DNA from 3 places in the Arthrobacter sp. HLT1-20 genome. Region 3 is predicted to be linked to each of the others. Evidence: riboswitches for the same ligand, from Rfam matches in the RefSeq annotation. Region 3 holds a riboswitch; each other region holds the start of a gene.
The links. Region 3 has a riboswitch for cyclic di-AMP ahead of ACX80Q_RS10285 (M23 family metallopeptidase). Riboswitches for the same ligand answer to the same signal wherever they lie in the genome.
Positions count from the first base shown of each region.

Region 1 (10,077 bases), on a different contig from region 3:
CAACATCCTGGACCCGGCAGTGGTTGTGGTCTCGGGTGGTTTGGCCGACGCCGGCGATCTCTGGTGGTCCGCCATGGAGATTGCTTTGCGTGCCGAGTTACTTGCCCCGCTGGCCGCTGTGCCCGTGGTGCGTGCATCGCTGGGCAACACAGCCGCCATTGTTGGCGCAGCATCCTTGGTCTTTGCTCAATAATTAGTTCTACTTTCTAGGAGTCACCGTGACGCTGAAACTTACCAACCTCGATTCCCTCGCCGGACAACTTGTGGTTTCCGCACAGGCTTACCCAGGCGAACCCATGCGTGACCCGCGCACCACAGCCCAGGTTGCGGCGTCGGCCGTCATTGGCGGAGCGGGCGCCATCCGCGTCCAGGGCATTGCGGACATCCAGTTCACCCGTGCAGCCGTGGAAGTTCCCATCATCGGATTGTGGAAGGACGGCCACGACGGCGTTTTCATCACCCCCACGCTGCGCCACGCATTGGCCTGTGCCAATGCCGGCGCCCACATTGTGGCCATTGACGGAACCCGGCGCCCCCGCCCGGACGGCCTGACACTGGCCGAGACCATTGCCGGCATCCACGCCGAATCCAATGCCCTGGTCATGGCCGACTGTGGTTCCTTCGACGACGCCGTGGCAGCAGCTGCAGCCGGAGCTGACCTGATCGGCACCACCTTGGCTGGCTACTCGGGCGAGCGGCCAAAGACCGACGGACCCGACCTGGAACTGCTGGCTGAGATTGCCGCCGCAGACCTGGGCAAGCCGCTGATTGCCGAAGGCCGCATCCACTCCCCCGCCCAGGCCCGCGCAGCCATGGACGCCGGAGCCTTTGCCGTGGTTGTTGGCACCGCCATCACCCACCCCTCAACCATCACCGGATGGTTCAAGGCGGCACTGAACGACTAATTCCTTCGGCAGGTGCTGGATGGGGCGGCCTCCTCGCGTTACAGCGCGGGGAGGCCGCCTTTTCTGTGCCCTCCCCGCCCTCCCGGCCCTGAAACTGCGGCTGATGCGGGTTCCGGGGCCAGCAACCCGCATCAGCTGCTGTTTGGAATTGCCTGAGGGTGCGGCGGGCCGCTATAGGGCCTGAGCGGCCCATGTGGAAAAGTGGCTGGTGAACGAATTCGGACAGATTTTGCACCGATTGGTCGGCACTGATAATTTGGTGCAGCTCACCCCACCTCCTAAGGAGCGCCCTCCATGCTCACTGCTCACCAGTTGCACATCGACGGGCGCAGGCACACGCTGCTTCCCGCGACCTCTGTGGAGGCGCCCCGGGGCCAGGTGCTCCTGATTCAGGCCGACGGCCAGGAACGGCGCACGGCGCTTTCGCTGGCCTTGACGGGCCGCATGAAGCCCTCCACCGGCACAGTCTCCCTGGGACACGAGAGTTCCATGGCATCGCTGCGCCGCCGCAGCGCCATTGTGGACGCCCCGGATGTCAATGCCCCCGAGAACCACCTCACGGTGCGGTCCCTGACCTCGGAGGATCTGGCCCTGGTGCCCTTGAAGTTCCGCGACCGCACCCGCCCCACGGAGTGGCTGGTCAGGCACGGGTTCCGCGACATCCTTCAGAAGTGGGTGGAGGAACTTGAACCCGCCCGGCTGCTGCACCTGCAACTTGAATTGGCGCTGGCCAACAAGGACGTTGACGTGGTGGTGGTGGACTCCCCCGACCGTCACACGGCTGACGTCGCCGCCTGGCTGCCCCTGCTGGAGCAGACGGCCAGCGGCACCATGGGCCTGGACCCTGACGCGCCCGCCGACGCGCCGCTCAGGCCCCTTATGGTGATTGGCGTGGTGGGGCGGCTGCCCGATGAATGGGGCGGTTCTGCCGCGGTTGCCGGCAATGCCCTGAACCATCCCCTGCTCGACGGCGCGGAGCCCCCTGCCGCCGTGGTGACTGAACCGAACCGGGCAGAGGACACGGCGCCCACAGAGGACGCTGAGCCCGCCGAGGCAGCTGCGGAGGCAGCCGCCGCCTCCCCCGCCGCAAAAACTGAACCGCCCGCACGCGAAACAGCAAAGCACACCACGGAGGAAATCCAGTGACAGTCTTCCGATTGGCTATGTCCGAGCTCAAGCGCATGACCGGCGGGCTGTTGCCCAAGCTCACCATTGTGGCCATGGTGATGGTCCCGCTGCTCTACGGCGCCGTGTACCTGTACGCCAACTGGGATCCGTACGGGAACCTGGACCAGCTCAAGGCTGCCGTGGTGGTCCAGGACGAGGGCGCTGTCACCAAGGACGGCAAGGAACTGCACGTTGGAAAAGACGTGGCGGCAAATCTGGTGGAGGGCCACAAGTTCGACTGGCGGCTCGTGGACACCCCGGCCGAGGCCAACGAGGGCGTGAAGAGCGGCGACTTTGCCTTTGCCCTGGTCATTCCGAAGGATTTCTCGGCCAATCTGGCATCCCCGGAGAACTTTGACTCGGCCACCCAGGCCATGATGAGCGTGACAACCAATGACGCCAACAACTACCTGCTGACGTCCATTGTGGATAAGGTGACCACCCAGGTCCACGCGTCGGTGGCGCAGCAGGTGGGCCTGCAGACGGCCAACTCGCTGCTGAGCGGGTACGGCACCATCCATGCCCAGCTGGTGAAGGCGGCCGACGGCGCCAAACAGCTCGCGGCGGGGGCCACCACCCTAGACACGGGGGTGGGGACGCTGAAAACCGGCACGGGGGAACTGCAGAACGGCACCAATGACCTGGTGGCGGGCCAGTCGAAGCTTGTCACGGGCGCCAAGCAGCTCCAGGCTGGTGCCGCGGCCCTAGACAAGGGCCTGGGCCAGCTGGAGGCCCAAACCGCAACATTGCCAGATGACACCCAAAAGCTCTCCGACGGCGCCGCCGCTGTGGCGGCCGGCAACGCTGCGTTGAATGACAAGGTCCAGGGCGCCATTGGGACCGCCGGGAAACTGGATGCTGCCGCTACCGCAGCCATCAATGACAAGCTGGCGCAATTGGTCAGCGACGGGCTTCTCACTGATGCGCAGGCGGCGGAGATCCGCTCCTCGCTGGCCGGCGCCGCCACGAGTCCCACCGTCACCGATTTGAAGAATACGCTGGCCGCGGACGCTGCCGACATCCAAAAGCTGGCCAGCGGATCCGCAGCCGTGGCGGACGGTGCCGCGAAGCTGGCAGCTGCCACGCCCACACTCACCGCAGCGATCACCCAGGCCCATGCCGGGACCGGGGACCTGTCCACGGGTGCGGCAACCCTAGCCGAAGGCCAGGAAACCGCCCTGGACGGGGCAAACCAGCTGGCGGCCGGCGCCACCAAGCTCAACAACGGTGCCGGCGATTTGAAGGACGGTTCCAGCACGCTTTCCGCCGGTGCCGCCGAACTGTCCAAACAGTTGCTTGGCGGTGCGGGGTCCGTACCGGATCCCACTGACAAGGACAGGCTCAACGCAGCAGGGGTCATTGCCGATCCCATCCGCGTGGATTCCATCTCGCAGGCCAAGGCCGCAAATTACGGGTCCGGCCTGGCACCGTTCTTCCTGGTCCTGGCGCTCTGGATTGGCGCGTTCATGCTGGTCCAGGTCATGCGGCCGCTGACTGTGCGCGCCCTGGCCTCCAACGCCCCGTCCTGGAAAATTGCTGTGGGCGGCTGGCTGCCCTTTGCCACGGTTGCCACAGGGCAGGCCCTGCTGCTGTACGCGGTGGTGAAGTTTGGGCTGGGGCTGGAGCCGAGCCACCCGTGGCTGACCTTGGGCCTGTTGCTGCTGGCCTCGCTGGCGTTCACAGCCCTGATCCAGGGAATTGTTGCGCTTTTGGGCACGCCGGGGAAGTTTGTGGTGCTGATCCTGCTGGTGCTGCAGTTGGTGTCCTCCGGTGGCACCTTCCCCTGGCAAACAACGCCCGAGCCGCTGCACATCATGCACCAGATCCTGCCCATGGGGCATGTGGTTGAGGGCATGCGCCACTTGATTTACGGCGCTGACTTGGCACCATTGATACCCATAGTGCTTGGCTTGCTGGGCTACACGGTGCTCGGCCTGCTGTTTGCCTGGGCAGCCGTCAACAAAAAGAAAACCTGGACGCTCAAGACATTGATGCCGGAGATCGAAGCCTAGGACCCAATAGCCTAGCGCGGCACCACAAAGTTGTTCAGCTGGGCGTCCTGGCCGTCAAGGGTTGCCCAGTCGCCGGTGTAGTCGAAGACGGCGAACGCGCTGGTAGGGAAGCCGGACGCCAGGTCCATGTAGGCGTCCTGGTCCGAATCCCGCGAGGCTAGGCGCAGGGCCAGGGATTGGATGCCGGGCATGTGGCTGATCACCATGAGCGTGTTCACGGTTTCCGGCACATGGTTGATGACCGAGAGCATGGAGGTGGCCCCGGCGGCGTAGAGCGCTGTCTCGAGCTTGGGGGTAGGGGCCTTATCCGCCAATTGCTGGCATACCCAGGTGCAGGTTTGCCGGGTCCGCAGGGCAGAGGAACACAGGATGAAGTCCGGGAGCACGGAGTTCTCCACGAGCCATTTGCCGGCCAGCGGCGCCTCAGTGTGACCCCGCTGGGCCAGCGGCCTGTCATGGTCCTCCACACCCAGCGGAAAAGCCGCCTTGGCATGGCGCATCAAGATCAACTTTTTAATGTGGTGTTCGCTCATGTTCACAGTTTAGTGACACTTAAAGCAGAACGACGGCGGTTGCCGCGCCCGAGGGGCCCCAATTGCAGACGCGCCAGCGGCTGGAATTGGGGAGGGCGCGGGGACTAGATGGAGTATTCGGGGGCGGCCCAAACAACCACTTCGGGGTGCTCGTAGAAGCGGTAGCCTTCGCCGCGCACGGTGCGGACCGTGTTGGCCAGGCGGCCCAGCTTGGAGCGCAGGCGGCGGATGTGAACGTCGATGGTGCGTTCGTTGGGGACCTCGTCGGCGTTGCTCCAGAGGCCCTCAAGGAGTTCGTCGCGGCCCACGGTGCGGGTGCCGTTTTCCACCAGATAGTTCAGCAGCTCGAATTCCTTGAACGTGAGGTTCAGGGTGTCACCGTCGAGGTGCACTTCGCGGCGGGCCAAATCGATCAGGACGCCGGTGGGGCGCTGATCGGCAACCGGGACGCGGACCGCTTCCTGGCGCTGGCGGCTGGACACTGTGGGGTCACCGAAGGTGGAGCGGACCACGTCCAAGGCGGTACCAACGGCGTCCGACGGCGCAATCGCCACGGCTGCATAGCTCTGGGCCTGCGGTACAAGGGTTTGGGCGTAGGCGCGGATGTCCTGGGCCAGCTTGGCCAGAGATGTTCCGGCGGCGGCAGCAGTGTCCTCGTCAACGCCAACGTAGAGCACGAATCCGCGGGCCACATTATCCGGACTGACGCCGCGCAGCTTGTCTCCGCCGGCAATCACCGGGGTGGGCGCCGTCATGGGGAAGCCCTCGGCGGCGGGGACAGCACGCAGCCGGGAGGTGGCAGTGGCCAGGTCGGGGCGGTAGGCGCCTGCATAGCCGGGGTGCTCCGCATGGGCAGAATGGGCCAGCGAACCCTGGCCGGTGTTGCGGGCAACCGCCTTGGCGGCGTTTCGAACAGAGATGTGGACGTATCCGGATGCTACTGACATTGAACTACCTAAGGTCTATGGCCGTACTGGACGGCGCGAATGCTTCCTTCAGCTTTGAGAATCCAAAGCTTTATTGCCCTCTTTACGAGGGCCAGCCCATGGGCCAAGGCCTGAAATTTGCCATGTGTTGCTACATCCCCCAATGGCTTCCAGGTATTGCGATCTAGGCCTGCATTCGACAACTGTGCAAAAGCTGTCCCCTCGCTTCGAGGCGGACATTTGCTGCTGCTGCAGAATTCACTGAGTGGGTGTTCACATACGTCAGTGTCCTACGTAACAAAGCAATCTTGCAAGTAACAAAGGCCCCAAACGTCCAGCATGTGAGATTGTGCTCTATTTTGTGACCAACCTTACATTGTTGCTTTGCTCTCAGTTTGGTGGAAAATGACGATTTGAGACAAACAAAATCATCACATTGACAAAAAACGCGCGCATAAATTCTGCATGAACCCTTGTTTTGATAATTATATTCAAACCGCACTTTTGCACGACTAGGATGCCCTCGACAAGTTCTCGGAGACACCCAGCTTGTTCCCAGTTTTTTACGCTAGGTAAACAAATGTTTACCTAAAGCGCTGGACGTAGGACCTTGGTTGACTGGGAGTACCTCGTGGCTGGCAGCTAGCGGTGGAGTGCCCGCGCCAAGGCGAACGGGCGGATAGCCGCAATCTGCTCCCGCAAGGTGACGTTGTTGCGCTTGTTCAGCATCCAGAGCGCAGCCAGACCGGCAAGAACGGCAACAGCGGCCCCCATGCCCAGCGACCAGCGGGGGCCGAATTCCGTGGCTATCCACCCCACCAGCGGCGCACCTATGGGCGTCCCACCCTGCATCACCACCATGTAGACGGCCAGCACTCGGCCGCGCATGGCGGAGTCGGTGGTCAGCTGCACGGTGGTGTTGCAGGCGTTCATGAACGTCAGCGATGCCAGCCCCACCGGCACCAGGGCAATGGCGTAGAGGGCAAAGCTGGGCATGAAGGCTGCCACGCCCACCGTCATGCCAAAGGCCAACGCACCTCCCACGATGTAGAGCATGCGCATGGTCTTGCGCCTTGCCGCCAGCAACGCGGCAGCAAGGGTGCCAATGGCCATGACGGAGCCCAGCAGCCCATACTCCCCCGGACCCACATGGAATACGGCTGTGGCCATGAGCGCGTTGGTGATTTGAAAGTTCATCCCAAAGGTGGCCACCAGGAACACCAACACCATGATCATCATCAAATCCGGGCGCTGCCGGATGTAGACAAAGCCCTCGCGGATCTGCCCCTTGGCCCGGGGCACCCGCACGGCAGGAATGAGCTCGCTGGTGCGCATGCGGCACAGCGAAACGATCACGGCCGCAAAGCTGGCGGCATTGATCAGGAAGGCCGGGCCGGTTCCCACCAGTGCAATGACCAGGCCGGCGACGCCGGGGCCGGCAAGCCGGGCCAGGTTGAATGATGCGCTGTTAAGCGCCACGGCGTTGGGCACATCCTCCTTGGCAACCACCTGGGACACAAACGCCTGGCGTGACGGGGCATCGAAGGCGCTGGCCACCCCCAGCAGGGTTGCCAATACATAAACGTGCCACAGTTGTACAGTCCCCGTGACAACCAATATTCCCAACAAAAGCGCACAAATTCCCATGGCAGTTTGGGTGAGAAGAAGCAGTTTTCTTTTGTTGACGCGGTCGCCCACCAGCCCGGCGTAGGGCCCCAGGAACACGATGGGCAAAAACTGCAGGCCGGTGGTAATACCGGCAGCAGTGCCTGAATTATTGGTCAGGACTGTCAGGACCAGCCAGTCTTGGGCAACGCGCTGCATCCAGGTACCAATGTTGGACACGAGGGCTCCGGTCACCCAGAGCCGGTAGTTGAAGACTCTCAGGGAACGGAACATGGAACTCATCTAGGCGCTCATCTCCTGCAAAATCAGAGCCGCCTCATGCAGCGTTGCCCGCTGTTCCGGGGATAGATCCGCTACGCGCCGGGCCAGCCACGCGGTTCGTTTAGAGCGTGCCCGCAGCAGCGCGGCGGCTCCCTGCTCGGTGATTTGCACCAGCACCTGGCGCTTGTCCTGCGGGTTCACCTGGCGGCTCACCAGCCCGGCCTCAGCCAAGGCGTTCACTATCCGGGTCATGGAAGGTGCCTGGATCTGCTCCCGAGCAGCCAACCAACCCACTGTCTGCGGCCCCCTGAGTACGGCCGCCAACACCGAATACTGCCCGGGGCTGATCTCCCCCGTGGCGGCCTCGGCCCGCAGCCTTCGGGAGGTACGCATCACCGCCACCCGCAATTCAGCCGCCAAGGGCGCCACGCCGATCGGCTTGCGGGCCACCAATGGTGCCTTGTCCGGCGTCGTAGTGCTAAGGGAAGGTTCGGTCATCACGGGTCAGCTACCTAAAGAAAAAGTTTCGTATCCTCTTGCTTCCCACCCTAGATGCTTAGCATTGCTAAGTAAATGACGACTTGCTCACCTTGCCTTCCGCCTTGCTACAAACGTTGTTACCAAAACGTGACATAGCCCAGAGTTTGAGTTAGGCTCATATTTGTGCCGGCTGAATCATCCACGATTTTTGGCACAAATGGACGGACCGCCGAGCTCTGCCGCCGCCCATTTCCCTCCATTCCCATGGCAGAGACGGGGGACCCAATCTTTGCGGGCCTTCCACCTGGAAGCCCTTGGGGTTAAGCCAACGCAGTCCTTACAAGCAGTGAACTCTGCCTGCCATTACTGCGTGGCCGGATTCTCTAGTCCGTTCCCGACAGCTCACCTCGCAGGCGTAGAGAGGCTACAACTATGTCTGCATCACTGCAGCGCGGCCGTCGTCGCGCCGACTCCACCCGCCGCCCAACCATTTTTGGGCTCGCCGCAGCCAGCAGCGGAACACGCGCAGCCAGCAAGTCCTCCCCCGTCACGGCCACAGCCAAATGCCTGGCTGCCGTGGCAGTGCTGGGCGCCTTGGTAGCCGCCGGATCCGTGGCCCAGTCCGTGGACAACACTGCTGCCACGCAGGGCAACACCAGCCTGGTCGCCGCCGTGGACCGCTCCGTTCCGGCACCTGCCGTGTCAGTTCCCACGGATGCCGCCATCAGCTTCCCCGGACTTGCCGTCAGCTCATCGCCGAAAGCTGCCGCCACCACGCCTCCCGCCGTCAAAGCCGAGGCGGAACAGGTCAAGGCCGTGGCCGCAACGCCCGCGCCTGCCGTTGCTGTGGACGATCCCGCAGCAGCCAAGGCCTACGCCGCAGGCCAGATGGCCGCCCATGGCTGGGGCGCCGACCAGATGAGCTGCCTCACCCTGCTCTGGCAGCGCGAGTCCGAGTGGCTGACGTCCGCAGAGAACGCCTCCAGCGGCGCCTACGGCATTGCCCAGTCCCTGCCCGCTGACAAGATGAACAGCGAAGGCCCCGACTGGAGCACCAACTACCAGACACAGATCCGCTGGGGCCTGGGTTACATCGAGGGCCGCTACGGCTCACCGTGTGGCGCCTGGGGCCACTCCGAATCCGTGGGCTGGTACTAACACACGTGTTTTAGGGGCTGGACGGGCTGCTGCCGGTGACTTTTAAGGGCCTCTTGCGAAAAATGCCGCCGTTCCCGCAAAATGCCACCGGTCTATCGTTGGCATTTTGCGGGAACGGCGGCATTTTTGGTTTCTGGGGTTGAGCGCTACTCCGCTACGCCGTAGAGGCGGTCGCCGGCGTCGCCCAGTCCGGGCACAATGTAGGAATTCTCGTCCAGGCCTTCGTCAATGGAGGCAAGAACCACGCGCACATTGTCGCGGGCGCCGTGGGCGGCCTCGAGCTTGGCGAGGCCTTCCGGTGCGGCCAGCAGGCAGATGCAGGTGATGTCTGCGGCGCCGCGGTCAAACAGGAACTTGAAGGCTTCGATCAGGGTGCCGCCGGTGGCCAGCATGGGGTCCAGCACGTAGACTTGGCGGCCCGTGAGGTCCTCGGGCAGGCGCTCGGCGTAGGTGATGGCCTCGAGGGTTTCCTCGTTGCGGGCCATGCCCAGGAAGCCGACCTCGGCGGTGGGCAGCAGGCGCGTCATGCCCTCCAGCATGCCCAAGCCGGCACGCAGAATCGGCACCACCAGGGGTGTGGGCTTGCTCAGTCCGGTGCCCACAGTGGAGGTCACGGGCGTCTCAATGTTGACCGGTTCAACGCGCACTTCACGCGTCGCCTCATAGGCCAGCAAGGTGACAAGTTCTTCGGTCAACTGACGAAAAATGGGGGACGGAGTGTTCTTGTCCCGCAGAACAGTCAACTTGTGGGCAATCAGCGGATGATCCGCAACCAGTACGCGCATGAATAAAAGCTACCATTGAGCCGTGCCCAACACCGAGAAATCTCACACAATCGAGACCACCGCCACGGCTTTTCACGCCCAGTGGATGGGCATTGCGCTCACGGAGGCCCGCCGAGCCCTGACCACAGGCGACGTCCCCATTGGCGCCGTCGTCCTAGGGCCCGACGGCGGCATCCTGGGTTTGGGGCGCAACGAACGTGAAGCGCACGGGGACCCCACGGCCC
Region 1 covers NZ_JBTNDR010000052.1:8,649-18,725, reverse strand. The annotation lists gene ACX80Q_RS17790 (ROK family protein) at 1-193, shown strand, start outside; gene ACX80Q_RS17785 (N-acetylmannosamine-6-phosphate 2-epimerase) at 219-905, shown strand; gene ACX80Q_RS17780 (ABC transporter ATP-binding protein) at 1,200-2,051, shown strand; gene ACX80Q_RS17775 (YhgE/Pip family protein) at 2,048-4,084, shown strand; gene ACX80Q_RS17770 (SixA phosphatase family protein) at 4,096-4,617, opposite strand; gene ACX80Q_RS17765 (winged helix-turn-helix domain-containing protein) at 4,722-5,564, opposite strand; gene ACX80Q_RS17760 (MFS transporter) at 6,186-7,451, opposite strand; gene ACX80Q_RS17755 (MarR family winged helix-turn-helix transcriptional regulator) at 7,452-7,928, opposite strand; cyclic di-AMP (ydaO/yuaA leader) riboswitch at 8,144-8,340, shown strand; gene ACX80Q_RS17750 (aggregation-promoting factor C-terminal-like domain-containing protein) at 8,343-9,068, shown strand; gene upp (uracil phosphoribosyltransferase) at 9,215-9,853, opposite strand; gene tadA (tRNA adenosine(34) deaminase TadA) at 9,876-10,077, shown strand, end outside.
Region 1: another riboswitch for cyclic di-AMP. It lies ahead of ACX80Q_RS17750 (aggregation-promoting factor C-terminal-like domain-containing protein); the one in region 3 lies ahead of ACX80Q_RS10285 (M23 family metallopeptidase).

Region 2 (10,077 bases), on a different contig from region 3:
CAGGTGGATGATGCGGGCCTCGCTGTTGGGTGTGTAGGCGACCGCCCGTTCCATGGCGGCCAGGGTGGCGTAGGAATCGTCGTTGGGTGCCACGGCCAGGATGGGCGCGGTAACGGCCAACTGGTTGGTGCGCAGGGCCGCACGATCGGAGCCAGCAGCAGCTGTGAAATCTTTGCGGGACCGGGCCCAGTCCAGTGCCACTGCGCGCGGGAGGTCCTCCATGACGCCCAGCCGCTTGGCCGGAAAATAGCCGAACATCGCCACCAGCGGCACAGTCACTAGACACCGGACGGCGTGGTCCACTTTGTAGCGGAAGGTGAAGTCGCGCCAGTGCGCGTGCTGCCCTCCCACCGTCAGGATGCGGGAAAGCTGGCTGGCATGTGCCGCCATCCCCACGCCAAAGCCACCAAAGCTGTGCCCCACAAAGTGCACGGGCAGGCCAAGCGAGCGGGCCAGCGCCCAAGCCAGCACGGCGTCGATGTCCAGCGATCCCCACTCAAACCAACGCTGGGTTTGGCCGCGCAACGATCCGCCGTGGGACTGGCCAATCCCCCTGTAGTCAAAAGTGACGGCAGCGAATCCGTGCAACGCAAGGAAGGCCGCGTACCGGTGATAGTAGCCGGCCAACACTCCGGTGGCACTGCCGATGACCACCGTGCCGCGCTGTTCAACGCCGTTGGGGACGTCAAAAAGATGCCCTCGCAGCACCCGACCGTCGGCGCAGTTGAAGGAAACCGGATGCCCACTCACGTCTCCTACGTCCACGGCAGCGCGAAAGCCGTGAGGGTCTCCCCCATTTTGACCCCATGAGGTGGAACCACCATGATGCCGTCAGCAGCCGCCAGGCCACGCATCATGGCGGAGTCTGTGTAAGCGCATGGCGACGCTAGGCCGTATACCAGCCGGTACGGCATGAGCCTGGTGGGACCCTGAAATTCCTTGATGGGCGTTCCGCAAGGGACTTCAAAGGTGCCCGGCATGGCTGCGCTGCCCAGTTTGGCCAGCAGCGGCGCCGCAACACTTAGCAGGGCCACCATGGCTGCCAGGGGGTTGCCCGGCAGTCCCACCAGGAAACGGCCGTCGGGCAGCTCGGCCAGCAGCGTGGGATGGCCGGGCCGCATGGCGATGCTGTTGAGGTGAATGGTTCCGCCCATGGCTGCAATGGCCTGGCGCAGGAAGTCCGCCGATGAATTTCCGGTGCCTCCTGTAGTGATCAGGACGTCCGCAGGCAGTTCCGGTGAGTCTTCCAGGGCCGCCAGGATAGACTCGAGGGTGTCGTTGGCCCGTTCCAGCCCCACCACCGTGCCGCCAAGGAGGCTTACGACGGCGGGCAGCTGCGGCGAGAATGCGTCGCGCACCGTGCCGGCTGCCGGGATCCCGGACGCCACCACCTCATCGCCCGTCAGCACCAGCTTGACCAGCGGCTTGCCTAAAACGTGGAGCTCGTCGGCCCCGCCCAGTGCGGCCAGGGAAAGGTGGGCAGGGTTCAGCCTGGTGCCAGAGGTGATCAAGACCTCGGCCAGGGCGGCCTCTTGCGCCACGGGGCGGATGTGCTGGCCGTTCTTCGGCTCCCCGGGCCGGGATTCGGGCCCAAGAACCAAAACCGGCAGGCCGTCGTCGTCGTTCCTGATCTGGCCCGACTCACTGCGCAAAACAGCCTTGGCACCGGCGGGGATCAGCCCTCCCGTGACAATCGGCACCGCCTGCCCCGCGGCAAGCCGGCTGCCGGGTTCGGCGAAGATCCAGGGTGGGCTCCCCGCCACGGCCCAGCCGTCCATGGCGGAGGAGGCGTAGTGGGGCATGGGGTGCAGCGCCAGAAGGTCGCCCGCCACGGTCCTGCCCAGCGCGTCGGCCAGCGGCACGGGGTGGGCAGGCAGCGCGTCGGGGAGCTCGTAGGCAAGCGCCCTGGCCTCGTCCCAGGTGTGCGCCAGCATGCGCGGCCGGTCAGCCGGCGTGGATGCCATGGGGCTATTGTTCGGCTGCTGTGCCGGGCACAGGCTCGGCCCGCTCTGCCGCTGCCATGGACGTGGCCAGTCCCAGGGCCGCCTTCATGGCGGTTGCCTCATCCGTCTGGCCGGACCCTGCTGCCAAGCCTGCCGCGAGGCCCGCCACAAAGGTTGTCAGGGGTGCCGCAGGGCGAACGATCGAGTGCGCTGCCACGCCTGCAACGTTCAGCACGCCCTGAATGTCCACCTCAATGTCGGCAATCTCAAACGCCGCCTGCAGCTTTGCCATCCACGCCTGCAAAATCTCGTCCTGATTTTCCAACTGCTTCCTCATTCCTGCCCGCCGCACGGCACCGCAATGCCGTGGCTGCGGGCGTCATCCCACGTGTCGATGTCCGCGGTGATTCCCGCCGGGACAGCACATTCCTTGATAGTCACACTAGCAATGAGTGAACGCACAGACGCGTTCGCCAGCCGCTGTGACGCCCGTGCCGCGTCAACGGCAGCCCGCAGCGCCCGCGAGGGATAGATTCCGGCCAACGGCTGAAGCCTGCCGTTGTCCACGGCCACCACGGCACGCGGCGGCGCGCTTGGGCCAGATTCCAGGCTGGCTGCCTCAAGATTGTCTGCTTCAACCAGAAGCCGGGCAAGCGCAGCGGCGGCGGGCATGTCACACGCAAGGACCAACACCCTTTCCCCAGGGTCATCGCCCAGGGGCAGTGCTGCCAATCCGGCGGCAATTCCCGCGGCGGGGCCGGCATGGGGCGGATCTTCCTGCACGGCCACCACGCGCCCACCCGATTCCGTGGTTCCGAGCCATCCGGCGATGCTTTCCACGGGACCCACGACGGCGATCCGGGCCCGGGCGCCAGCGTCCCCGTGCGCTGCGGCTGGCTGGGCCCATTGTTGCGCAGCCTCGTGGGCGTCGATGGCCTGTGCCGCGGCCTGCACTGTACGTGCCAGCAGGGTGGTGCCCTCCACCAGGAGACCCGCCTTGGGCACGCCACCGAGGCGCCGGGAGAGTCCACCGGCCAGAATCACTGCCTGCATGGATGCGGTGTCAAAGTCAGCATGTGGCCATGTTACCGCGCGTAAGAGGAGCCCAAGGGACTGCTGGCGTGCGATTAAAGCAATAAACCCCGTCCAAGGACGGGGTTTATTGGGTGTAAAAAGTTCTTAGTGACCCATGGCGATGAATACGGGGCCTGAACCGACGTTGGCGGAGAAGATAGCGGTTGTGCCGCCGCCCCATCCACCGTGTACGGCCTGGCCGTTGCCAATGTAAACAGCGATGTGGGCCATGCCCATGCCGCCATCTGCATAGTAAATCAAGTCACCGGGCTGAGCTTCGGCTGCGGAAACCGTACGTCCCAAGCTCAAGTAGCCAGCGGGCCAGTCGTGGAAGTTAATTCCAGCGGCAGCCAAGGAGTTGCTGGCAAGTGCGGTGCAGTCCTGGCCAACACCAATCTGAGCCAAGGCGGCGCTGGCGATGGTTGCGCCAATTCCACTCTTGGTAACAGGCTTTGCGGCAGGTGCTGTTGTGGTGACCGTGGCAACCGGTGCTGCGGCGGGTGCCACGGCCTCTTCTGCAACAGGTGCTGCAACAACGTCGCTGCTCTGTGCCTCTACAACTACCGGCGCCTCAACAACAGGGGCCGGGGTGGAGGTGATTGCGGGGGTGGCGAAGGAGATCTTCACCGTGGAAGCTGCCGTGATGGCGGACGCGAGTTCCGTCTTCATGTTCAGCGTGGTTGCACCGTCAGAAGCGCGCTCCACAGTGGGAGTAGCCGCGTTTGCTGCGATACCGGATGTGAGTACCAGTCCTGAAGCAGCTGCAATAACAGCTGCCTGACGACCAACCCCGCCGACGTTGGAGCTGACGGCTTTCGTGAGGGTGGAGATCGGGCTGGTCTTAACAACCTCGGCGCGGTGGCGCCCGAGGGCAGTGTTTGAAGCCAAGAAGGATTCCTCTCCCAATGCCTGCGAGGTAAGCTGTCGGATTCGGATGGGAGTCACCCGGCCGCTCCACGTTATGGCGCACGTTTAGAATCACTTCTTCTACGTGGTTTAACGCTTCGCGGCTTCACCCCAAGGACTTCTGCACTAAATGCGAAGCCCGATTATTGGTTCCCCCGCCCCTGCCAGACGATTGATACGAACGGACCATGAGCAGTGGCAGAGCTAGGCAATCCACTCATGGGCGCCAGCTTGATTCGAAGTTGGCGCGATTACGACGTTACAACAGATTTTTGCCAATGTCACGTTCAGGTCACGGTCAGGTGACTAAGTCGTAATCAAACGTAGCCTGTGGATGGATTAAAGCCAGCCCATGGGATCGACGGTTTCGTCGTTGACGATTACTTCAAAATGCAGGTGGGGGCCGGTCGATGCGCCGGTGGAACCGCTGAGGCCTACCACGTCGCCACGCTCAACCTTTTGGCCAACCTTGACCGAGTTGCTGCTCATGTGGTTGTAGGACGTTGAGAGCCCGTTGCCGTGGTCCACCACTACGCGGTTGCCACCGCCGTAGGTGTGCCACCCCGAGAAGGTGACGGTTCCGCCGGCGGCTGCAAGTACGTCGGTGCCGCTCGCAACGGCGAAGTCCTGGCCGGTGTGGTGTTCGTCAATCTGGCCCGTAATGGGGCTGATGCGGTCACCGAACGGGGAGCTTGGTGCCAAGGCCTTCAGGGGCGCTGACAGCGTTCCCTTGGAGGCGGCAGGGGTGACGTTGGAGGCTTTGACCTTCAACGTTTCCTTCAACTGGCCATCGGCGTTCAACTTGCTGCCAATTTCCGGGGCCGCAAAAGTAATGGGAATATCCGCGGATGCAGTGACTAAAGTCTGCGTCGACGCTGCAAATTCCGGTTCCAGCTGCTGCTGGTCAATGCCCTGGGCAGAGGGCAGGGTGACGGCCAGTACTAGACCCGTGGCGGCCATGGCGACACCCATTTTTTGGCCTGCGCCGCTGGCGGCGCCGGCACGCATCAAAGCGGCTACGGACACGCTCGATGATGAATTGGCACGCTCTGCGGCAAGTGCTTCGCGGCGACTGCCGGTGGTAGCTACAAGCTCATGAGTTGCCGGCGACGACGCGCGACGGCGTCCCCGCTGCTTAAACTCTGACACTAAAAACCTCTCTATGGGTGCACCTGCGAAGTTAGCTGTCGGATTCGGATCAGAGAGTGAAACTTTTGATCCGGCCCAGCCTCGAGACACGCGTCTATCCATGGCGCCGTCCAAAAGGACAACGTCAGCGAAATAGTTTGCTGTGTTTCGATTACGGGCTTCACCCCAAGGCAGGCTGCAAGCCTGCCAAAAGTGGTTCCCCCGCCCTTGCCTGAATGTTTGCTGTCCGTTGTGTGAAGGCAAGGTTCGGTGTCGCACAACGGTAACGCTTTGATTACAGCGCCTGTTTATTACTATACGGTACGAGCGGTAAACGTAATAATTCCGTTACCTTCGTTATCAATAACTGTGAGTCAGCTCATAGAGACAAAGATGTGTGAGGCCACCTCGGGCGGCAGTTCCAAGGCGCCTTCGATCCCGGGAACGCGGACCGAAATGTACTCCCCCACCTGGGCCAAGGAGATTTGCGCTCCGGGGCGCAGTCCGCCTTCGTCAAGCTGAACCAGCAATTCCGGATCCACCTGGATGCGCTCGGACAGCCTGTGAATGATTACCTGCTGCTCCGGCGAGTAGCTGGTCATGGCGTCCACGAGTGTGACGAGTCCGGCGGCAAACAGGGGCGAGATCTCCCCGCCAAGTTCTTCAAGTCCCGGAATAGGATTGCCGTAGGGGGACTCTTCGGGCCGGCCCAAGAGGTCAAATAGGCGCTGTTCCACGCGCTCACTCATCACATGTTCCCAGCGGCAGGCCTCCTCGTGGACGTACGCCCAATCCAGTCCGATCACATCGGAGAGCAGCCTTTCGGCAAGCCGGTGCTTGCGCATCACGCGGGTGGCTTTGTCGCGGCCGGCGGGTGTCAGTTCCAGGTGCCTGTCACCGGACACGATGACCAGGCCGTCACGTTCCATGCGGCCAATGGTTTGTGAAACGGTGGGACCGGAGTGGTGCAGGCGTTCGGCAATGCGCGCCCGCAGGGCCACAATGTTCTCTTCTTCCAACTCCAGGATGGTCCGCAAATACATTTCGGTCGTGTCAATCAGATCGGCCACGGCAGTATCCTCCTGTTGTTGAGTGAGATTTTGGGCAAAGCCTTTTCATCTCTACGTTAGCCTGAGTGGCGCTACCGAAGGAAACCTGGGGCGGGAGCGCGCCACGCGCCGGACGTACGGGGAACCCCCACTGGCGGACGCTTTATTCCATACATGTCAACATTTTTCCGCTGAGCGAACTTCTACGGCAGAATTGGCAGCAGCCCTTGGGGCTTAAACCAACTTCCATCTTTTACTTTTTGGAGCAACTTGTGAGCGAATCCACGCCCCTCACCATTCCCGCCAATCTGCGCCCGGCCGACGGCCGTTTTGGCGCCGGCCCCTCCAAGGTTCGCCCCGAGCAGATTGCGGCACTCTCCGAGGCTGGCGGAACGCTCCTGGGCACCTCCCACCGTCAGGCGCCCGTCAAGAACCTTGTAGGCGATGTGCGCAGCGGCCTGAAGGACTTCTTTGGTGCCCCTGACGACTATGAGGTCATTCTGGGTGTTGGCGGCTCCACGGCGTTCTGGGACGTTGCAGCCTTTGGCCTGGTGGAGAACAAGGCCCAGCACCTTTCCTTCGGCGAGTTCGGCTCCAAGTTTGCTTCCGCCACCAACAATGCGCCGTTCCTTGCCGCATCCTCCATCATCACCTCGGCCCCCGGCACCCGACCCGTGGCTGTTGCCGAGGCCGGCGTGGACACGTACGCGTGGCCGCAGAATGAAACCTCCACGGGCGTGGCCGCTCCCGTGCAGCGCGTTGCCGGCGCGGACGACGGCGCCCTGGTGCTGGTGGATGCCACCTCCGCCGCCGGTGGCTTGGCCGTGGATGTCCGCCAGAGCGATGTTTACTACTTTGCCCCGCAGAAGAACTTTGCCTCCGACGGCGGCATCTGGCTTGCGCTGTTCTCCCCGGCTGCCCTGGAGCGTGCGGCCCGCATCGGTGCCTCCAACCGCTGGGTTCCTGACTTCCTGAACCTGACCACGGCCATTGACAACTCCTTGTTGAACCAGACGTACAACACCCCGGCGCTGTCCACACTGGTGACACTGAACAACCAGGTCCAGTGGCTCAACGCCAACGGCGGCATCGACTTCGCCTCGGCACGCACAGCCGATTCCGCAGGCCGCTTGTACTCCTGGGCCGAGTCCTCCCCCGTTGCCTCCCCGTACGTGGTCAACCCGGAAGACCGCTCCAACGTCATTGTCACGATCGACTTCGACGAGTCGGTGGACGCGGCGGCGGTGGCCAAGGTGCTGCGCGCCAACGGCATTGTGGACACCGAGCCCTACCGCAAGCTGGGCCGCAACCAGCTGCGCATTGCCACCTTCGTGGCCATCGATCCCGAGGACATCACGGCACTGACCAAGTGCATCGACTACGTCATCGAGAACATCTAACTCCACCCCTGACCAGGGCACTAAGAAGGCGGCTTCCACTGTGGAAGCCGCCTTCTTTGTGCCCGCCCCAGGGCATCGGCGCGCCTTAGTGGTTGGCTGTCGGGTGCCGTTGGTGCCCGTGCTGGCCAGGTCAGCTGCGCCTTTAGTTGCGCTGCGCCTTTAGCTGGACGCGTCGTCCATAACGAGATCGCCGTCGTCGTCGTGCCCGTCGTGGGACTCGTCGTCAGCGTGACTGTCGTCCGCGTCGGAGTGGGCGTCGCCGTCGTCGGTATGATCCGCCGCTTCCGGCTGGTCGTCAACCGGGGTATGCTCCTCGTCGGGCGCCGGCTGGTCCTCGGGGCGGACCCGCTCGGACCAGGGCACCCACGGCGGTGCCAGGACCGAATCGTTGGTGGGCAGCATCCCCACCTCATTGACCGTGGCGGCTTTGCCTCGGGAGACCCTCGCCAGGGTGGCAAACCACACCCAGCCGCCGTATCCGGGCAGCTGAGATTCAAACAGATGCGTCACGCAGCGGACACCTTCACTGCGGGCACCGAGGTGCCGGCCAATGTCGCCGTCGTTGGCAATGCTCCGCACGGCAGCCCGCGCCGTTGCCACGTCCGCGGCCAGGAACGCGTCGGGCTTACCCACGCGCCAGGTGGGAACACCCGGGCGCGGCGTTGCTTCCGGAACTGCTGAGGCGTCTGATTCGCCAGAAAATTCGGTCATGGTGGGCACCGTTATGCGTCGAAGTTGTCGGCAACCTTGCGCAACGCTGCGGCAATCTTGCTCGCGTCACCATCAGGATACTTGCCGTTGGTCAGTGATCCTACAGAGTGCTCAAGCAAGGACACCAGGTCCTGCACAATCGGGGCAAGGTCGCGGGCCGGCATGCGCTTGGCCTTGGCCACGGACGCGCTGCGGTCCAAGATCTTTGCAGCCATGGCTTGGGCGCCTTTGCGGCCATCGGCTACGCCAAATTCCATCCGCGTTCCGGGCTTGATGTCGCCCGCATCCGCCGGCAGCGCATTGGCGCGCAGGAAAACCTCGCGGCCGTCATCGGCAGCAATGATGCCGAAGCCTTTTTCGTTGTCGTACCACTTCACTTTGCCGATAGGCACTTGCTTACCCCTTAAAAAGTTTTGTCGGTGGAAATCACATTCTGTGCCTGCGCGATGACTTTCCGCAGTACTCCGGGCCGTATTTTGTGGCAGCCGGGACCTACAGTGACAGAACGTGTAGCAACACGCATCCCTACATTACCGCGTTGACCCCGGCACCGCGGCTTTGCGCCCCAACTGTCCGCTGTTAGCGTTATGTTCATGAACCCCCACTTTTCCGCACCGCAAACAGTGAGCCGTGGCTGGCAGATGTTCAACTATGCGGCCATGGCCATGGCCGTGATTGCCTTGATCGCCTTGATAGTTGTCCTGATCAGCAAGTGGGCTGGCGGCACCCCGTGGCCCGGCTTCAACTGGATCTCCATGATCGCCCTGCCCGCGGCGTTCCTCATGATGGGCGCCAGCGTGATGCGCTCCGTGGCCATTCGCCGCCGCCTCTAGCCGGCCACGAAACCGCGCTGCTTCCACCCATGGGCACCCTGGCGGATTTGGCCACCGAGCTGGCCCACCGCAGCGACGAGCAGCTGCTCCGGCTCTTCACCCTGCGCCCGGATGCCATCAATCCGCCGGTTGCCACCTTCGCCGCCCTGGCAACACGGCTGTGCGGTCCCGGCAGCATCCTCACTGCCCTGGACGCACTCAATGCTCCCCAGCTGCACGCACTGACGGCCCTGCATTCACCAGCCGCGGCGGGCACGGAAGCCGCACAGGCCGCACTGGCGCAACTGCATGAGCTGGCCCTATTGACGGCCGTTTCCCCCGATCCCGCGGACGACGCCGGAACCCCGCAATTCCTTCCCCTCGCCTCCGTGGGGCTCGTCTTGGGCGAAAGCCCAGGTTCGCCGGCCCACCCGGCCGCCACCGTGCCCCACCCTGAGGTCCACGACGTCCGCACGGCCCTGCGCAACAACGCAGCGGCGAGCGCCGCCGAGTCTCTGTTGAGAAACATCGCCGAGCTGGTGGAGTCCATGGGGCACACTCCCCTGCAAGCCCTGCGGGATGGGGGTGCGGGCGTGCGCACTGTGCGGAGGCTCGCCGCTTGGCTGGAACTCGATGAAGCACAGCTGTGCTTTTATCTCGATCTGGCGGCCACGGCGCACCTGGTCTCCTTCGACCGCGCGTCCAGGCAGTGGCGGGCGTCAGCGCCGGACTGGCCGCTGTTGGCGCGCCCGGCCCAATGGTTGGTGCTGGCCCAAGCCTGGCAGGGGAGCAACAGGCTCCCCTTTAGCGGTGCGCTAGGGACGCCGGCAGCAAACAGCCCGGCAGCAAAACCGCTGGCCGCGTCGTCGGCGCTCCCCCACCTTGCCGCCCTGCGCCGCAGGGTTCTGGGCGCCCTCGCAGCCCCGGAACTGGCCATGCCCGGCCGCAACCCCGAATCGCCAAACATGTCGTACGCTCCCACTCTTGCCTCCGTGGTGGCGCAGCTGGATTGGCGGCATCCACGGCAGGCCCCTGCAGTGTCGGCACTGGTGCC
Region 2 covers NZ_JBTNDR010000009.1:110,007-120,083, reverse strand. The annotation lists gene ACX80Q_RS07415 (alpha/beta hydrolase family protein) at 1-750, opposite strand, end outside; gene ACX80Q_RS07410 (molybdopterin molybdotransferase MoeA) at 756-1,964, opposite strand; gene ACX80Q_RS07405 (DUF6457 domain-containing protein) at 1,969-2,268, opposite strand; gene mobA (molybdenum cofactor guanylyltransferase) at 2,277-2,996, opposite strand; gene ACX80Q_RS07395 (NlpC/P60 family protein) at 3,123-3,905, opposite strand; cyclic di-AMP (ydaO/yuaA leader) riboswitch at 3,910-4,128, opposite strand; gene ACX80Q_RS07390 (M23 family metallopeptidase) at 4,263-4,949, opposite strand; cyclic di-AMP (ydaO/yuaA leader) riboswitch at 5,077-5,307, opposite strand; gene ACX80Q_RS07385 (metal-dependent transcriptional regulator) at 5,426-6,121, opposite strand; gene serC (phosphoserine transaminase) at 6,373-7,500, shown strand; gene ACX80Q_RS07375 (DUF3027 domain-containing protein) at 7,660-8,211, opposite strand; gene ACX80Q_RS07370 (cold-shock protein) at 8,223-8,603, opposite strand; gene ACX80Q_RS07365 (hypothetical protein) at 8,805-9,044, shown strand; gene ACX80Q_RS07360 (helicase-associated domain-containing protein) at 9,074-10,077, shown strand, end outside.
Region 2: another riboswitch for cyclic di-AMP. It lies ahead of ACX80Q_RS07390 (M23 family metallopeptidase); the one in region 3 lies ahead of ACX80Q_RS10285 (M23 family metallopeptidase).

Region 3 (10,077 bases):
GTGGCCCCGCCCTGATCGCGGAACTCGGAGTATCTGAGCCCGCAGGCATCGCGGACACCACCGCAGCATGGATGGATCGTGGTGCGTCCATCCTGCACGTGATTCGGGACGGCGTCGTCATTGGTGCCGTCGCCTTGGAAGATGAAATCCGCGAAGAGTCCCGCCAAGCCATTCAAGCCCTGCAAAACCGCGGCATCAAGGTCGCCATGATCACCGGAGACGCCCGACAAGTCGCCACAGTCGTGGCTACTGAGCTGCATATCGATGAGGTGTTCGCTGAGGTTCTGCCTCAGGATAAGGATCAGAAGGTCGCCGAATTGCAGGTTCGAGGGTTGAAGGTCGCGATGGTCGGCGATGGTGTCAACGACGCCCCTGCCTTGGCCCGGGCCGAGGTTGGCATTGCCATTGGCGCTGGCACCGACGTCGCCATGGAATCCGCCGGAGTAGTCCTGGCCGGAAATGACCCACGGGCGGTGTTGTCCATGGTGGACCTTTCCCATGCCAGCTACCGCAAGATGTGGCAGAACCTGGTCTGGGCCACCGGTTACAACGTCATCTCGGTCCCCTTGGCCGCCGGTGTGTTGGCCTTTGCTGGCATCGTCCTCTCACCGGCCGCGGGTGCAGTTTTGATGTCGCTATCCACCATCGTGGTGGCACTGAACGCCCAACTGCTCCGGCGCCTCAAACTCAACCCCACCGACGTCCAATAGGACTGTTCGAAGCTCTCACCCAGCTTGGGTCAGTACAATTCACAACGACTAGCTGGATTCCAGAGGAACTACAGAAAGGATTTCACCATGGGCCTGCCAAGTAACACGCCCACGCTGGGATCCTTCCTGCGCTGGGGCGGGATGATCGCTCTTGCGTTCGCTGTCATCGGCGGGATCTTCGGGATGCATGTTATGGGCGGAGCAGCCGTTTCATCCATGGCTTCTCCCAGTATGATGAACGCCTCCACCGAAACAGTCAGTGTCAAAAGCACTCCGGTGTCGGAGCACCCAGTGTCCGAAGGACACGCAATGCTTGGCAGCGCCGCTCATGCGCCATCGACTGCGCTGACGGGCTGCGGCTGTTCCTCCACTGGATGTGAATCATCCATGGACATGCACCAGAGTTGCATTCCAAGCCTCGCCACAGCTGTGGTGAATTTGCCTCTGCCCGGAACGCTTGTGCTTCCTTCGACCGAATCTGCTTTTCTGGTGCTTGCTGGACACAAGTCCTCTGGCCGTGTTCCCGATCCGCCGTCACTGAATCAACTCTCGATCAGCAGAACGTAAACCGATGAATAGTCCCGTGTATCTCTCACGGGTCCTCATTCGTGTGCCCTTAAAGCTAGGGCAACTGCTAGATATTCGAGAAGTTTAAGTGAAGGACTGTTTGTTATGAAAAAATCATTGACCGTTTCAGCCACCATTGTTGCCGCCATGATCGCCCTGGCAGGATGCTCCACCGGAACCGACGGCGGATCCATGCCAAGCATGAACCATGGCGATTCCACGACGACACAAGCGCCGGTTACGGTGGGCGAACACAATTCCGCAGACACAATGTTTGCCCAAATGATGATCCCCCACCACACCCAGGCGGTGGAGATGAGCGACATCATGCTCGCCAAGACTGGCCTCGATGCGAAGATCACCGCATTGGCCACGGACATCAAGGCCGCCCAGGACCCGGAAATCAAAAAAATGACCACCTGGCTCACCGGCTGGACCGAGCCAACGGTCATGGCCGGCGATCACTCCATGAGCGGCATGATGTCGGCGGCCGACTTGGACAAGCTCAAGGCCGCCGAGGGGGCGGAGGCGAGCAAGCTGTTTCTGACCCAGATGATCGCCCATCATGAAGGCGCCGTGGCAATGGCCACGTCCGAGGTTACCGGCGGCAAGAACGCCAACGCGGTGACTTTGGCGAAGAGCATCGTCGCCTCACAGGAATCCGAGATCAAAGACATGAAGGACTTACTGGCGGCGCTGTAGTCCTTGACTGCTGCTGACAACTAACGGTGGCGGTTCGTGGACGTTAGAACCGCCACCACCTTCAATCTTTTCGATCAGCATGTTTTGGAGTTCTTGTGAAACCCCGCTTCTTCCTTTCGCCTGCCCGCACTACAGCGATCGTGGCAACGCTCACGCTTCTCGTGCTGGCTGGTTGTTCGACACCACCGGATCCGCAAGCTGTTGCGGCAGTGGGCAGCGATCATGTCCACGGGATCTATGTGGACCCCTCCTCGACCAAGGTCCTTCTAGCCACTCACGATGGGTTGTTCGATGCAACAGGGACAACGCGGAAAAAAATCAGTGAAAATACCATCGATCTCATGGGATTCACCTCCTCTGCCGAGCCGGGAACCTACTACGCGTCCGGTCACCCCGGGCCGGATTCCTCATTGCCGAACCCCCTCGGACTGGTGAAATCCACTGATGAGGGAAAGACCTGGCAACAGGTCTCCCGAGGCGGCCAGTCAGACTTCCACGCCCTGACCGTTAGCGGCGGCAGCTTGGTCGCTTTCGACGGGCAACTTCGCACCAGCACAGATGGAATAGCGTGGTCTACCTCGCCCGCAACGTTCTCGCCTGCCGTTTTGGCCGGAAACCCCGCCTCGACCGTCGTGTTGGCGACCACCGAAGCGGGAATTCAACGCTCAATCGACGCCGGGCAAACCTGGGAACTCGTACCCAAGGGACCCATCATTCAGTTCGCCGCGTTTGCTGACTCAGAGATGAAAGCCCCGACGGAAGCTGTCGGTGTTGCTCCGGATGGGAGCGTCTACGTCTCGAACGATTCAGGACTGACATGGACCGAGAGAGGAAAAATCACGGGCCAAGTCGAAGCCATCACTGCCCTAGCCGGCACCACAGGCAAACCCTGGATTTGGGCGGCCACTACCAATGGAGTCCAAGTTTCCACCGACGGCGGAGCAACATTCCAGCCAGCTGCATCCTAGCAACATGAGTACCGGAGAGTTTTTCGCCACGACGGTAACCTCCGGCGCCCTCCTCGTCGCCATACGACTGGCCCTGATTGCCGGTATCGTCTCGTTTCTATCCCCATGCATTCGGCCCCTCGTTCCTGGCTACCTCGGCTACGTCTCTGGTTTGACCGATCCGAACCAGGCGCGCAATCGCCGGCGTGTGGTGGCAGGGGTGGGTCTGTTTATCCTCGGATTCGGTGCCGTGTTCACCCTTTACGGGGCTGCTTTCGGGATGGTTGGCTCCTGGCTCTTCCGATGGCAGGACCCTCTCATGCGCGTCCTGGGCGTTGTCGTGATCGTCATGGGACTGGTGTTGCTGGGGAAGTTCTCTTGGTTACAACAGAGCCGCAAACTAACGCTCACTCGACGCACCGGACTTGGCGGGGCACCGTTACTGGGCATTGTGTTTGGCCTGGGCTGGACACCCTGCATGGGCCCGACACTTAGCGCCGTTCTGACCCTGAGCATCTCCTCCGGCAATGCCTGGCGCGGGGCAATACTGGCTTTCATCTACTGCCTCGGCTTGGGCATACCCTTCCTCCTAGTCGCCCTCGGCCTGGGCTGGGTTACCCAAATTCTGGGCTTCATCCGTCGCCACATCCGCATTGTCAACATCGCTGGAGCCAGCATGCTGATTGTCCTCGGCGTCTTGATGGTCACCGGAGTCTGGATGCAGTGGATCTACCAGCTGCAAAACCTCTCCGGTACCTACCTCACCGTCGTCTAGGCCCACATTCTTCAAAGGAACACCTCATGAGCCACACATTAAACCGACGCTCCTTCCTGGGGCTCTCCGTCGCGGCCACCGCAGCGGCCGCCTTGGCAGCTTGCACACCCACCCCGCCAGCAACCGGACAAACCAACCGAATCCTTCCTACCGACCCACTCATCAACGACTATGAAACTCGGCGGGATTCCACCGAAAAGACCGTCACCAAAGCCCTCACCCCCGGCCTGTTCTCCACCACCCTGGCGGGGAAGACGCTCACAACATGGGGTTATGACGGCGCCCTCATCGCACCGACCCTGCGCGGCACAGCCGGTGACCAACTCAAGGTCACCGTCACCAATAAGCTCAGCGAGCCCACCAGCATTCACTGGCACGGACTCGCCCTACGTAATGATGCCGATGGTGTCCCTGGACTCACTCAGGCCGCGATTGGCGCCAGCAAGGACTACCCCTACAGCTTCAAGCTGCCCCACCCGGGAACCTACTGGTACCACTCACACGTGGAAATGCAACGAGAACGGGCTCTCTACGGTGCCTTGATCATCGAAGACCCTCAAGAAAGTTTGAAGTACGACAAGGACTGGGTGATCATCCTGGATGACTGGCTCGACGGCGTCACCGGCACCCCAGAGGACGTCATCAAAGAGCTCTCCAAGGGTATGGCCGGTATGGGTGGCATGAACCACGGCGAAGGCGACGGCGGAATGGTGATGGGCCACATGCTCATGGGCGCCAGCAGCGACTTCCTCGGCGGTGACGCCGGGGACGTCGCCTTCCCACTCCACCTGTTCAACGGCCGTGAGCCGGAGAACCCGGAGACTTTCACGGCCACGGCGGGGGAAAGGATACGCCTACGTATCATCAATGCCGCAGGAGACACCGCCTACCGGGTTGGGGTCCCGGGCCAGAAACTGACTCTGACTCACACCGATGGATTCCCCGTCCAGCACACCGACGTGGACGCCGTCGTCCTGGGGATGGGCGAACGCATCGACGCGATCCTGACCGTCCAGGACGGCTACACCCCCGTGCTGGCCCTTGCCGAGGGGAAAGCCCAGATGACTTACGGCCTAGTTACCACCGGAAGCGGAACAGCACCCGGGAAAGAGGCTCTCCCGAAAACGCTGAGCGGCAAGGTCGTTGACGGTGGCCAGCTTACCGCTGACCCAGCTTTGAACCTTCCGTCCAAGTCACCGGATCGCACCCACGAGCTGCGCCTAAGTGGCGGAATGGCGAACTACGACTGGGGTATCAACGGCCAACGCTTTGACATGACCAAACCCTTCGAAAAGGCTTTTGACCTCAAGGTCGGGGAACGGGTGGAGGTGAAGTTCATCAACGACACCGAAATGTGGCACCCCATGCACATTCACGGTCACACCTTCCAAATCGGCGCCACCGGGGCTCGCAAGGACACAGTCATAGTCCGTCCCAAAGAGACCGTCACCGTCTATTTCGATGCCGATAATCCGGGGCAGTGGCTCTTCCACTGCCATAACGCTTATCATGCCGAACGCGGCATGATGGGCGTCTTCTCCTACCTCAAGTAAGACGGCCCCCATGAATCCAATCGCGCTCACACCCCTACTCATCCCCTCACCCACGGTCAGTGCACTGCAACTGGGGCCACTGGCCATCCGTTTCTACGCCCTGTGCATCCTGGCAGGCATTGTGATTGCCGTCTGGCTTACCGGACGACGATTAATCGCCCGCGGAGGCAAACCCGGAACAATCCTGGATATTACAATCTGGGCCGTCCCCTTCGGCATCGCCGGCGGACGGATCTACCACGTCATCACCAGCCCAGAACTGTACTTCGCGCCAGGGATGAATCCCTGGAACGCCCTGAAGATATGGGATGGCGGAATGGGCATCTGGGGTGCCGTCACACTGGGACTTCTCGGCGCCTACATTGGGTGCCGACGCAACCAAGTCTCCTTCACCGCCCTCATCGACGCCGCAGCCCCCGGGCTACTGATCGCCCAAGGCCTCGGACGTTGGGGGAACTGGTTCAACAACGAACTCTACGGCGACACGACCACAGTGCCCTGGAAACTACAGATCCACCAAATGGACTTCAGCACCGGCCGCGCCTACCTGGACAGCAACGGAGCCCCTATCATTCTGGGCTATTTTCAACCAACGTTCCTCTACGAATCCCTCTGGTGCCTAGCCGCCGCAGGATTGTTGCTCTACCTTGACAAGAAATTCCGGCTCGGGGCCGGATCCGTATTTGCCCTCTATGTCGTCTTGTACACCTCAGGTCGGTTCGTATTCGAGCTGCTGCGCTCCGACTATGCCAACACCATCTTGGGACTTCGGGTGAATACCTGGGTTTCAGGCCTGTTACTGCTCGCCGGTGCCACCGCATTCCTGTTTTGGCGAGGCAAACCTCGTTCAACCGTAGATCCCATACGCACCACCAACTCAGACGATATATCCGCGACCCCGTCTACTCCAAGGAGACAGCAATGAGTAACGCCAAGGACCGACAAGTCGAACGCAAGGCAAAAATCGATGCCGTGTTCGCCACGCACCGAGTGAAACAACGCCGACGGAACCTTTTCGTCTACGGCGGATTTGGCCTGCTGGCCGTCGCCGTCATCACCATAGTCGCATTCGTCATTACCGGGTCTATGCAGGCCCGCGAGGAGACGGCTGCGGCCGCCAAGAACCCGATCACTGGGGTCCAGACGTACCCGAACCTTACCCGTAACCACGTCCAAACCCCCGTGAGCTACCCACACGTCCCCGGTGTTGGTGGTGACCATTCAGCAACGTGGACGAACTGCGGTATCTATTCAGACCCAGTCGATGAGGAGCGGGCTGTTCACTCACTCGAACACGGGGCGGTCTGGATCAGTTACAAGCCAGACCTTTCCCAGAAAGACGTCAGTGCCTTGACTGCCCTGGTCAAGGGAAAACCCTACGTCCTCCTCAGCCCCAATCCGGACCAACAAGCGTCCATCACTGCCTCCGCGTGGGGTACTCAGCTCACCGTACCGAATGCCGATGATTCCCGACTTCCCGTGTTCGTCAAGGCCTACGCCATGGGCCCGCAGACGCCAGAACCCGGGGCTGCATGCTCTGGTGGCACTAACGGCTAAGCAACCCGCCCTAGAAAGGACAGAACAGGAATAATGGTCTCCCCGGTCATGACGCCCACAGGGGCTACCGTCGTCACCGCCTTTAGTCAGGAGCGGCCAGGTGATCATGGCCGTGGGTGTTCTGGTCGGACTCTCACACTGGATCGCACACGTCGCCGTGACCGGGGGTCCGCCCGGCATGCAGGATCTCCTCATCGGATACCCCACAGCTACCGCCCTCTTGTTTGCAGGTGCCATCGTGGCTGGACGTGCCACGCCCAAGAAGCGCTGACTTGCCACCCTTGGGCATGCAGGCGAGAACCTGGCCCATGAAGGCAACCACACTGCCCCTGATGGGTCCCGCCAGTGCGCTCAACGATTGAGGACCGCGACGTTTCACGGTCCTGATCCTAGAGTCGCCTCAGCCTTCAGTCATAGTCTGCTTGGGGCGTTGCTCCACCGATCTCCGGCTACCCATTGTTTGTTCTGTTGTTACAGGTTCTGGGTACCACGATCGTCTTGGACAGGAGATCATAGGTTCTCTCGGAGCAGCCCGTTATCCACCCGGCGTTAGCATGCAGCACGCTACTTGGATGAGCTCAATAATGATTTATCAGTGAATTCGCCCTTGCGTGCCTGGCCAATGGGAGGGGTCACGGTGGCCCGAAGGCCACCAGGACCCCCACATGTCACTTTTTACACCGGTGCCTTCCAAGAAGGAGGGGATTCGATCAGATGAACGGTGCCGGATCGACCGTTTGACCATTGACGACGACCTCGAAATGAAGGTGGCATCCGGTGGAATTACCCGTTGACCCAACCCCAGCAATCTGCGCGCCTGCACTGACTTGCTGGCCGACGCTGACGCCAATGCTGTCTAGGTGGTTATACGTGGTTTTGATCCCGCCACCATGGTCAACCACAATCCGGTTTCCGCCTCCGTACTGGCTCCAGCCAGCCTCTGTCACGGTCCCGCTCCCCGAAGCGAAGACGGCAGTGCCGCAAGCCGCCCCGAAATCGATCCCGTTGTGCAGTTCTCCACCAGCGCCGCTCAACGGATTGGTCCGATACCCGAAGGGTGAGGTGACCGTCAGTGAGGCCAACGGAGGCACCAGTCCCGAGGACGGGTTAGCAGTAGGAGCTTCTGGTGCCGGTGCGGGTGGTGTGGGTACTGTTGGGGCCTGTACCGGCACAGGGGTCTTTTCTGCAGCCGCTGGCTGCAGTCCGCCTGCGGGGGCTGTCGTTGGTGCCGGTTTGCTGACAAGAGACGGCTGAGCGAAAGACAGCACGACGTCCTTGTCCGCTGTCACTGTCGGTTGCGCTGTCGAGGTGGCGGCGCTGGCGGTCACCGCAGAGGAAAGGTGGTTGGTTTCGGCATGTGCGGCGGGAAGTGCCGTTAGGGCAATGAATCCTGCCGCTGCCACAGCTAGTGCCAGTGGCTTTCGGCCCGTGACGTGTTTGGATTTGATTTCAACTGGAGACGTCCAGTGGCGTCCAGGCAAGGTCGGGGAAGTCTTGGAGACGGTGGCACGGCGGCGGCCGTGTTGGCGGCGGGCAGGCATAGATAAGGTCCTCTCGACGCCGACGAAGTTAGCTGTCGGATTCGGGCGAGGGGTCTGCCCGGCCCGCTCAACGCATAGCCGTACAGGCTTGGATTGTTGAGCGCGCTTCACCCCAAGGCGCACTAAGGCGCCGGCGGTGGTTCCTCCGTCCCCGTCTAGAAAATGAACGGTCGTGATCCGCCGACGGGGTTTGGCGAAGCGGCCACGAACATACCCTTAAGGGGCATGTATTTATTCAAGCCTAACCAAAAAGCTTCAAAAGTTATAATTCCGTTACATTCGGATGCCGATGCCCTTCTCTCCTCAGGTCAGTACCTTTCGCAATTTGCAGACAATCCGGATCACAAGACGCCACTCCTCCAAATCGTCCCGGCAACCCCTTTCGGGACGATTTGGGGGGTCCGGCTGGCTGGAAGTCAATCGTCATGGAATGGACCTGCTGCAGCCCACCGTTGGGCTGGTAGTTCACGGCAAAATTGCCCGACTACGTGGGCCGGAAGATCGAATCTCCCGCGCCGTGCTGGCTGCAGTCTCAAGGGAAGTTCTTGGCTAAGCGACGGTCCTCAATGCCGAGATTACGGCGAACGGAGGGCCAATTCTTGGTAGTCACATTCCACGATCGTCCAAGCCAGGAACAATCGCGGAATCTAGGGGATTTTCTGTCCACTGGTCGGGAAATATGAGAGCAAATTGAACCTGAATCGGCCGAGTTGGAGCCAATTTCGTGACCAACTTTTCGTTCAAAAACGTGAGTAAAACGTGATTCGGCCCCCCGACGCACCCGGCCAAAAAAGTAAAACCGCAGGTCAGAGCCACATTTGGTGCCCCGGGCCGGACTCGAACCGGCGGCCAAGAGAAACTCAGGAGTCTCATGCCAACAGTGATCGTTTCACGTCAAAAACCGTGTGTTTCCGGGGGAGTGCGGAACAACAGGGCCCCTTTGACATGCCAAGGATTGCCGTGGGTTTTCGTTCAATAACGTGAGTAAAACGTGATGAGGTCCTGCAGCGTAGCGCCGGAGCTGCTGTTTGGTGGCCGTTTGCAGGTTCATCGGCATCATCGACGGCATGTCACCGGTTGTCGATAGCGGGCCGTCGTGCATCAACGACATGTGTTGTTCAGGGCCCGGTTTCCTTCCTGTCCGACAGATGGCTAATTGCCATTGCAGAGATACGGTTTGGTGACTTCTTACTGGGCGATTGGAGCATCAACTTCCCTGATTTAAGGGCAATTTGGGTCTTATCTGTCGTCCTTTCCGGTATGGATTGGGATCATTTCTCGGGGTTAAATTGCGAACATAAAAATGACTGCCGGACGCGATGAAGTGCGAATCTGGTTCCTCATCGCTTTGATCGGGCCCCAGCTTGAGTTGTGAATTCTCGCCGCCGGGTGTTCTCAGATTTGGGTGTCCCAGATTGCATGAGTATGCCAGTTCTCTGGTGCGCCGATGTCGTTGATGGTGGGTCCGGGAACGTTAGGGAAGGAGGCCAGGAGAGCCTGTGCCTTGTTCGTCCAATCGCTGTTGTCACCAAGGCTGTCAAGGAGGAACGCGCAGAGATACAGGACTGAGTAGATGCGGGTCTTCGGCGTTCCGGTCAGCCTATTGAGTGGGTTTAGAAGAGGTGACATTCCGGTTGGTATTCGTTGGAGCCGGAAGGTCACTGGCTGGTTCCAGACCCGAGCGTGGTGGGCGCACATATTGCGGACGTGATTGAGGACTTTGAT
Region 3 covers NZ_JBTNDR010000015.1:89,086-99,162, forward strand. The annotation lists gene ACX80Q_RS10240 (copper-translocating P-type ATPase) at 1-710, shown strand, start outside; gene ACX80Q_RS10245 (DUF6153 family protein) at 798-1,277, shown strand; gene ACX80Q_RS10250 (DUF305 domain-containing protein) at 1,383-1,979, shown strand; gene ACX80Q_RS10255 (F510_1955 family glycosylhydrolase) at 2,189-2,947, shown strand; gene ACX80Q_RS10260 (cytochrome c biogenesis CcdA family protein) at 2,952-3,701, shown strand; gene ACX80Q_RS10265 (multicopper oxidase family protein) at 3,728-5,254, shown strand; gene lgt (prolipoprotein diacylglyceryl transferase) at 5,265-6,179, shown strand; gene ACX80Q_RS10275 (DUF3105 domain-containing protein) at 6,176-6,811, shown strand; gene ACX80Q_RS10280 (hypothetical protein) at 6,945-7,190, opposite strand; gene ACX80Q_RS10285 (M23 family metallopeptidase) at 7,522-8,214, opposite strand; cyclic di-AMP (ydaO/yuaA leader) riboswitch at 8,358-8,531, opposite strand; gene ACX80Q_RS10290 (hypothetical protein) at 9,748-9,981, opposite strand.